Methanococcus vannielii SB: one gene and its partner. The protein of the gene in region 1 binds, or shares a complex with, the protein of each later gene. Links are inferred from orthologs where the notes say so. Each region holds a gene or a part of one and is shown in the gene's direction. Other genes may lie near its edges. The genes, in order: pyrB and pyrI.

Region 1 (3,231 bases):
CAATGGCAATTTATCTTGGAACAGGAATGATAGAAAAAGTATGTGAAGAATTAATTGAAGGAGGATACAATAAAGATACAGCAGTTTCGGTTGTATATCATGCATCATGGCCTGATGAAAAAAAAATAACTGGAACTTTAACTGATATTTCAAAAAAGGTTAAGGAAGAAAAAATTACAAAAACGGCCCTAATCATAGTTGGAAATGCAATGAATCCGAAATTTTACGAATATTCAAAACTTTATGACAAAGATTTTGAACACGAATATAGGGGTGTAAAACAGTAAGATATTTAAAAATTAAATCAATTTTAATTCTTCTATTTTTTCCATTAAAATTTTTAAATCGGTTTTTTTTGAAATTTCTTTTTCATCTGCTATTAATTTATTTAAAAGAATTACTAAGTCAGTTATATCCTTTGAATTTTCAATTAATTCTTTTATATATTCTAAATCCTGAACATAAGGTGCTGTTTCTAATATTAATTCGTTATTTATCATTTTTTCACCTCTTAAATACCATTACGGTATTATAATATTTTATAATAATTTATAGTAGTTTTAGTACTTTATAACAATATTTTCAGTTATTCAACCTTTCTTTTAGATTTTCCTTCAAACCTATCTCTTATTGCAATTTCTGAAATAATTCCTGTAATTTCTCTTTCCAGATGTTCTGTTTTAACGTATGTTTTATATAGTAAAAAAAACAGTGCAATTATTCCAAAGTATACTAATACATCAATTCCTCTATCAATTCCAAGCGGTTTTGCAATATACGATAAATATTTTGGAAACACTATCATAAAAAGTATGGTAATCCCAAAAATTGCCCATAAAATAGCTACGAATGGGGAAATTGAACTTTTTTTAGCCTGTTTTATTAATTTTAATATTGCTAAAATACCTAAAAATATTCCAATATTTTGAACAAGTTCCATTAATTACACCTCGATATATTTATTTCTACAATAATTTTATATATATTTAATTTATAACTAATGAAAAATGCCGGTGGTTTAATGAGACATCTGATTTCAATGAGGGACATCGGGCGAGATGATATTCTTCGTATTTTGGAAGAATCTGAAAAAATGGAAGCTGTTTTAAATGAAAAGGGGCATTCTGATATATTAAACGGCAAAATTTTAGCAACTCTTTTTTATGAGCCGTCTACAAGAACGAGATTGTCTTTCGAAACTGCAATGAAAAGGCTTGGTGGAAATGTTATTGGTTTTACAGATATTTCAAATACTTCGGTAACAAAAGGCGAGTCTTTAACTGATACTATAAAAGTAATAAGTGGATACAGCGATTTAATTGTTATCCGGCACCCTTCAGAAGGTGCTGCAAGACTTTCAAGTGAGGTTTCAGGTGTTCCAGTAATAAATGCAGGCGATGGCTCAAACCAGCATCCAACACAAACACTTCTTGACTTATATACTATAAAGCGAGAAGTTGGTAAAATTGACGGCTTAAAAATTGCATTTATTGGCGACTTAAAATATGGTAGAACTGTTCATTCATTATGCCAAGCGTTATCTCTGTTTAAAAATGTGGAACTACGCCTTATTTCTCCAGATGAATTAAAAATACCAAGGGAAGTTTTAGAATATATTGATGGAAAAGTTTTACTGAGTGAAACTAGTGAAATTAATATTGAAGATGTTGATGTAGTTTACATGACAAGAATTCAAAAAGAGAGATTTATTGATTTAAACGAATATCAAAAAGTAAAAGGTACCTACAGGCTTTTAAAAGAGCACGTTTTGGAAAAAAATTTAATAATAATGCACCCGCTTCCAAGGGTAGATGAAATCGATTCAAAAGTCGATAGTTTAAATCAAGCAAAGTATTTCAAACAGTCTTTTTACGGAGTTCCGGTTAGAATGGCGATTTTAAGCCTTTTATCAAAAGATTTGCAAAAATAATCTGATTTTATATGTTTATTTTGGTAATTTATAACTTTTAAAAGCAGTTAATTTTTTATACTATTATGTCAATCACATATTATACTCGCATACTCTCTCAAAACATAGTATAATACAAAGGAAAATCACTATTTTTTTGAAAAATCAATAAATAAGGTGTAATTATGGCAATATGGCAAGGAACAAGTAAAAGAAAATCAACAGGCGCTAAATTAAGGCTTGTCACTAAAAAGCATAAAAGAGAAATGGGAAGGCCTGCAGTAGAAACACACATTTCAGCAGTAATCAAAAGGAAAATTGTAAGATGTAGGGGCGCAAACTTAAAAGTTAAGTTAGAAAAAACTAACTACGCAAACGTCTTTGATCAGGTAAACAAAGTTTGTAAAAAAGTTTTAGTAACAAAAGTTATCGACAACAAGGCAAACAAACACTATATTAGAAGAAACGTAATTACAAAAGGCGCAATAATCGAAACAGAAATGGGTAAAGCAAAAGTTACCTCAAGACCTGGACAAGATGGCGTTGTAAACGCTGTTTTATTATCCGAATAATCTAATTTTTATCTTTATTTTTTATATTACTCTTAATTTTTTTATTTTTTATATATTCATTTTAAATTATTTCAATTTAAAAAAATAGATGTTTTATTGTTATATTTTTAAGTTAATAATTATTTAATTCAGTATTTTCCTTTACTTTTAACCTTTTAACCATCGAAAATTTTTTTCCACCGCATTCACAGGTTAACTCCTCGATTCTTTTAATTTTATCCCCGACTTCATGGATTTTTTCGCATTTCATACACCTATAATATCTTAAAGTTGGTTTTAATTCTCCAGTGTATATTTTTTTAAAATCCACTTCAATTTTTTTTAAATTTTTCCCGATAAGTCGTGCTAAAAATGTAGTGTTTCCAATAATTTCGGTTCCTTCATAGAAGTTAAATCCTGGAATTAATTCATAAATTAGAAAGTTCATATTGTTAATTGACTTTTGAAGTTCAATGTATTCTTCAACGGGTTTATGGGAAAATGCAAGGTATAAAACACCATCATTTCCAAGTGCCTCAATTCCTCTTGACATAAATAACACTGCACCGTTTAACGTGTAGGGTGGATCGGTAAATACGGTATCAAATTTTTCATGCAGCTCTTTTGGAAGCTCGTTTTTAAAATCCCAGTGAATTGTTTTAATATTTAAATTTTCTTTTTTTGAAACTTCTAAAATAAGATTAAGTAACCTTTCATCGATATCTAAAACAACAACTTCCTTACAAAGTTTAGTCATTGCAGTTGGAATTG
Region 2 (3,303 bases), 490 kb from region 1 along the record:
TACATTCATTCCATCCCCTTTTACGAGAACTGCTGGAACTCTTCCATACGTATTTATGACATATTTACTTTCTTCAAGGATTACATTATCCATTTCTTGATTACTAAGCATAATATCACCATAAAAATTAAATTAGTACATTTTAAAATAATTAGACATTTTTACTTCACTTACTAATAAAAACATATTTTTAGAAATTAATTAATACAATCATGTTTAAAAATATATTGTTTTTTAAAAAAATTAAATTTTAATAAAATTCGTTATAATTTGTTAAATATTTAAAATATGTAAAAAATGAAAGAGTTAGGGATTTTAATGGAATTTTTAAGTAATATATATCCATATATTGCCATTTTAAATTTTTTGATGTTATCCATGCTTTTTATCCTGTTTATAAAATATTCAAGCCTTTTAAGGAATTCTTTTAAATATTCGTATAGTAAAGTCTGTCCTGATGATAGAATTGAAGTTTTAAATGATGAAAAGTACTATTACTATATACTAAATAAAATAAAATCTGCAAAACGTGAAATTAATATAATAATGTTTTCGATATATAAAAGTGAAAAAACAGCAGAATTAATAAATGAGCTAATAGAAGCACGTAATCGAGGAGTTATGGTTCGTGTAATCTTGGAAGAAGACGTTGGCTCAAATATCCTTGCACAAAGTCGCCTTTCAAGCAAAAAAGTCCTTGTAAAATTTCACGATTCAAAAAAGACCCACAACAAATTTATTATAATTGACGATACAGTAATAGTTGGGAGCCACAACTGGACTGACAAGGCACTTTTTCAAAACAAAGAGTCCAGTATAGCTTTAATTAATAAAGTCGTTTTAGAGGAAGAGAAACGCTATTTTGAGTTATTATGGGGTGCTTCTGAATGAAAGTAGCAATTTTTTCAAAATTAACAGTTAAAGAAAACGAAATAAGGAGTATTATGAAATATTTTGATGTTGACATATATCCTCCAATAAAAAGAGGAGATTTAACTTTTGAAAAGATGAAAGAATACGGCGTTATAGGAATAATTGACGGGTGCTTTTTACAAAATACTGCTGTATCCCATAGGGAGATATTAAAAATCATGGAAAATGGAGTAAAAGTATTCGGTTCTGGATCAATGGGTGCTTTAAGGGCTTCAGAACTCGATACGTATGGAATGATTGGAATTGGGAAAGTTTATTATAAGTACAAATCAGGAATTGTTTTTGATGACGATGAAGTTGCTGTAACTTTTGATGAAAACTTAAATCAGATAACTTTTTCAATGGTAAGTTTTAGGGAAATGGTAAATAGTGCATTAGTTGAAGGAATAATAACTAAAATAGACGCACAAAATATTATAGATGCTGGAAAAAATTTATATTACCCATTAAGGACGTATGAAAATGCAATTAAAAAGGCAGGAATTTTAGAGGATAAAAAAGAAACGCTACTAAATTACCTTGAAAAACAAGAAGATATTAAAAGAAAAGATGCTTTTGAAATGATTTCAAAGATAATTGAATATGTAAACTGCAATATAAATATAGTTTAAGAACTTTAAATTTTTATCAAAAATAGGTGGAGCCATGAAAGTGGAACTAAAGGTAAAACCAATAGAAAATGGTACGGTAATAGACCATATCGAAAGTTCTAAAGCCCTAAAGGTTTATGACTTACTAAAAATTAATGAAAGTATGCCCGTAACTTTAGCACTTAATGTATCTTCAAAAAAAGGCAGTTTAAAAGATATTTTAAAAATTGAAGGTCTTGCACTTTCAAAAGCAGATGTAAATAAAATTGCCCTAGTATCTCCAAACGCAACCATAAATATCATAAAAGACGGTAAAGTAGTATCTAAATTCAAAGTAGGCATTCCAAATAAAATTGATGGAATAGTAAAATGCACAAATCCAAACTGCATTACAAATAAAGAAGGCATAAAAAGCAAATTTACAGTTGAACAAAAAGACACATTAAAAATAAGATGCGACTACTGTGAAAAATTTATCAATTCTATAATCATATCAAGATAATTAATATAAAGATAATTAATACCACAGTTAATTTAAAAGTAATTTTATACATTAATCAAATTTTTATATTTTAGCCGATATATTATTACTGAAACGAGATTATGTTGGTGATTTTCATGAAATTACACGAATACGAAGCAAAAAGAATTTTCAATGAAAATGGAATACCCATACCAAAAGGAATTGTTACAAAAACTAAATTAGAGGATATTGAAGGCCCAGTTGTAATTAAAGCACAAGTTTTAGTTGGGGGAAGGGGTAAAGCAGGCGGAATTTTATTTGCAGATACATTAAATGAAGCAAATTCAAAAATAGAATCTTTAATTGGAAAAGAAGTGAAGGGTGAACATGTAGAGTCGCTTTTAATTGAAGAAAAGATTAAAATCTTAAAGGAATACTATGTTGGAGTTGTAGTTGATAGAAATGAGAAAAATAACGTAGTTATCTTTTCAACTGAAGGCGGGGTAGATATCGAGGAAATTGCAAGGACGTCCCCTGAAAAAATTATAAAATACCCTGTTGAAGCAGGTAGTGAATTTTTACCCTACAATGCAAGAAATATGCTTAAAAAAGCAGGTTTAAGTTCTGAAGAAATACCAAAAGTTGCAGATATAATATGTAAGGTATATTCTGCATTTAAAAAAATGGATGGAGTACTTGCAGAAGTAAATCCGCTTGTAATTACAAGTGAAGGGAAAATTCTAGCTGCAGATGCTGTTTTAAATGTTGATGATGATGCATACTTTAAACATTCTTACATGGAATTTGAAGAATTTAAAAAACAAGAAAAGTCAGAATTTGCATACGTTGAGCTCGATGGAGATATTGCAGTTATAGGGAACGGTGCTGGGCTTACACTTGCTAGTATGGACGTTGTAAAGGAATTTGGTGGAAATCCTGCATGCTTCTTAGATATTGGCGGGGGGGCCACAAGAGAAATTGTAAAAAGTGCACTTTTAAAGGCTACTGCTAGAAATAGTGTTAAGGGCGCATTTATAAACATCCTTGGAGGAATTACAAGGTGTGATGAAGTTTCAAAGGGAATAGTAGATGTTTTAAAAGAAAAGCCGGAACTTAAATTTGCAGTAAGAATGATGGGAACCAATGAAAAAGAAGGAAGGGAAATACTAACGAAAAACAATGTAAGTTATGAAAATTCAATGGAAGATGCCGCAAAAGCACTTACAAAGATAATAAACAATTAAAAAATTTAAAGGCGTGGTCTTTTTGTTTAGCCTGTATCGAAAAAAGAAGGAAACTGTTGTATCACGGGAAAAA

The links.
Region 2: the proteins of pyrB (region 1) and pyrI are in contact, whole or in part, in a crystal structure (PDB 2BE9), measured with the Sulfolobus acidocaldarius proteins. The link is inferred for Methanococcus vannielii SB from one-to-one orthologs. Residues at the interface, in WP_011278411.1 of Sulfolobus acidocaldarius: Asn83, Leu84, Ala85, Asp86, Arg89, Lys103, Tyr104, Asp105, Gly106, Ala107, Arg109, Phe110, Glu113, His127, Arg169, Glu192; in WP_011278410.1 of Sulfolobus acidocaldarius: Asn115, Tyr117, Cys118, Ile119, Asn122, Asp123, Val124, Glu125, Ala126, Arg141, Glu143, Tyr144, Cys145, Glu146, Ile148.

Annotation. Positions count from the first base shown.
Region 1 is NC_009634.1:976,509-979,739, reverse strand. The notes cover bases 82-2,975. They hold pyrB (aspartate carbamoyltransferase), read left to right. Parts: upstream 82-1,021; coding sequence 1,022-1,930; downstream 1,931-2,975. Other genes in these bases: MEVAN_RS04900 (bis-aminopropyl spermidine synthase family protein), read right to left, coding at 2,594-2,975; MEVAN_RS04905 (30S ribosomal protein S8e), read left to right, coding at 2,095-2,481; MEVAN_RS04915 (DUF2304 domain-containing protein), read right to left, coding at 587-940; MEVAN_RS04920 (hypothetical protein), read right to left, coding at 300-500; cobM (precorrin-4 C(11)-methyltransferase), read left to right, coding at 82-287. Outside these bases: more of cobM, read left to right, coding at 1-81; more of MEVAN_RS04900, read right to left, coding at 2,976-3,231. UniProt on the Methanocaldococcus jannaschii protein: Catalyzes the condensation of carbamoyl phosphate and aspartate to form carbamoyl aspartate and inorganic phosphate, the committed step in the de novo pyrimidine nucleotide biosynthesis pathway.
Region 2 is NC_009634.1:481,635-484,937, forward strand. The notes cover bases 336-3,301. They hold pyrI (aspartate carbamoyltransferase regulatory subunit), read left to right. Parts: upstream 336-1,578; coding sequence 1,579-2,025; downstream 2,026-3,301. Other genes in these bases: MEVAN_RS02190 (phospholipase D-like domain-containing protein), read left to right, coding at 336-891; MEVAN_RS02195 (TfuA-like protein), read left to right, coding at 888-1,544; sucC (ADP-forming succinate--CoA ligase subunit beta), read left to right, coding at 2,142-3,230; MEVAN_RS02210 (hypothetical protein), read left to right, coding at 3,244-3,301. Outside these bases: MEVAN_RS02185 (aspartate aminotransferase family protein), read right to left, coding at 1-111; more of MEVAN_RS02190, read left to right, coding at 319-335; more of MEVAN_RS02210, read left to right, coding at 3,302-3,303. UniProt on the Methanocaldococcus jannaschii protein: Involved in allosteric regulation of aspartate carbamoyltransferase.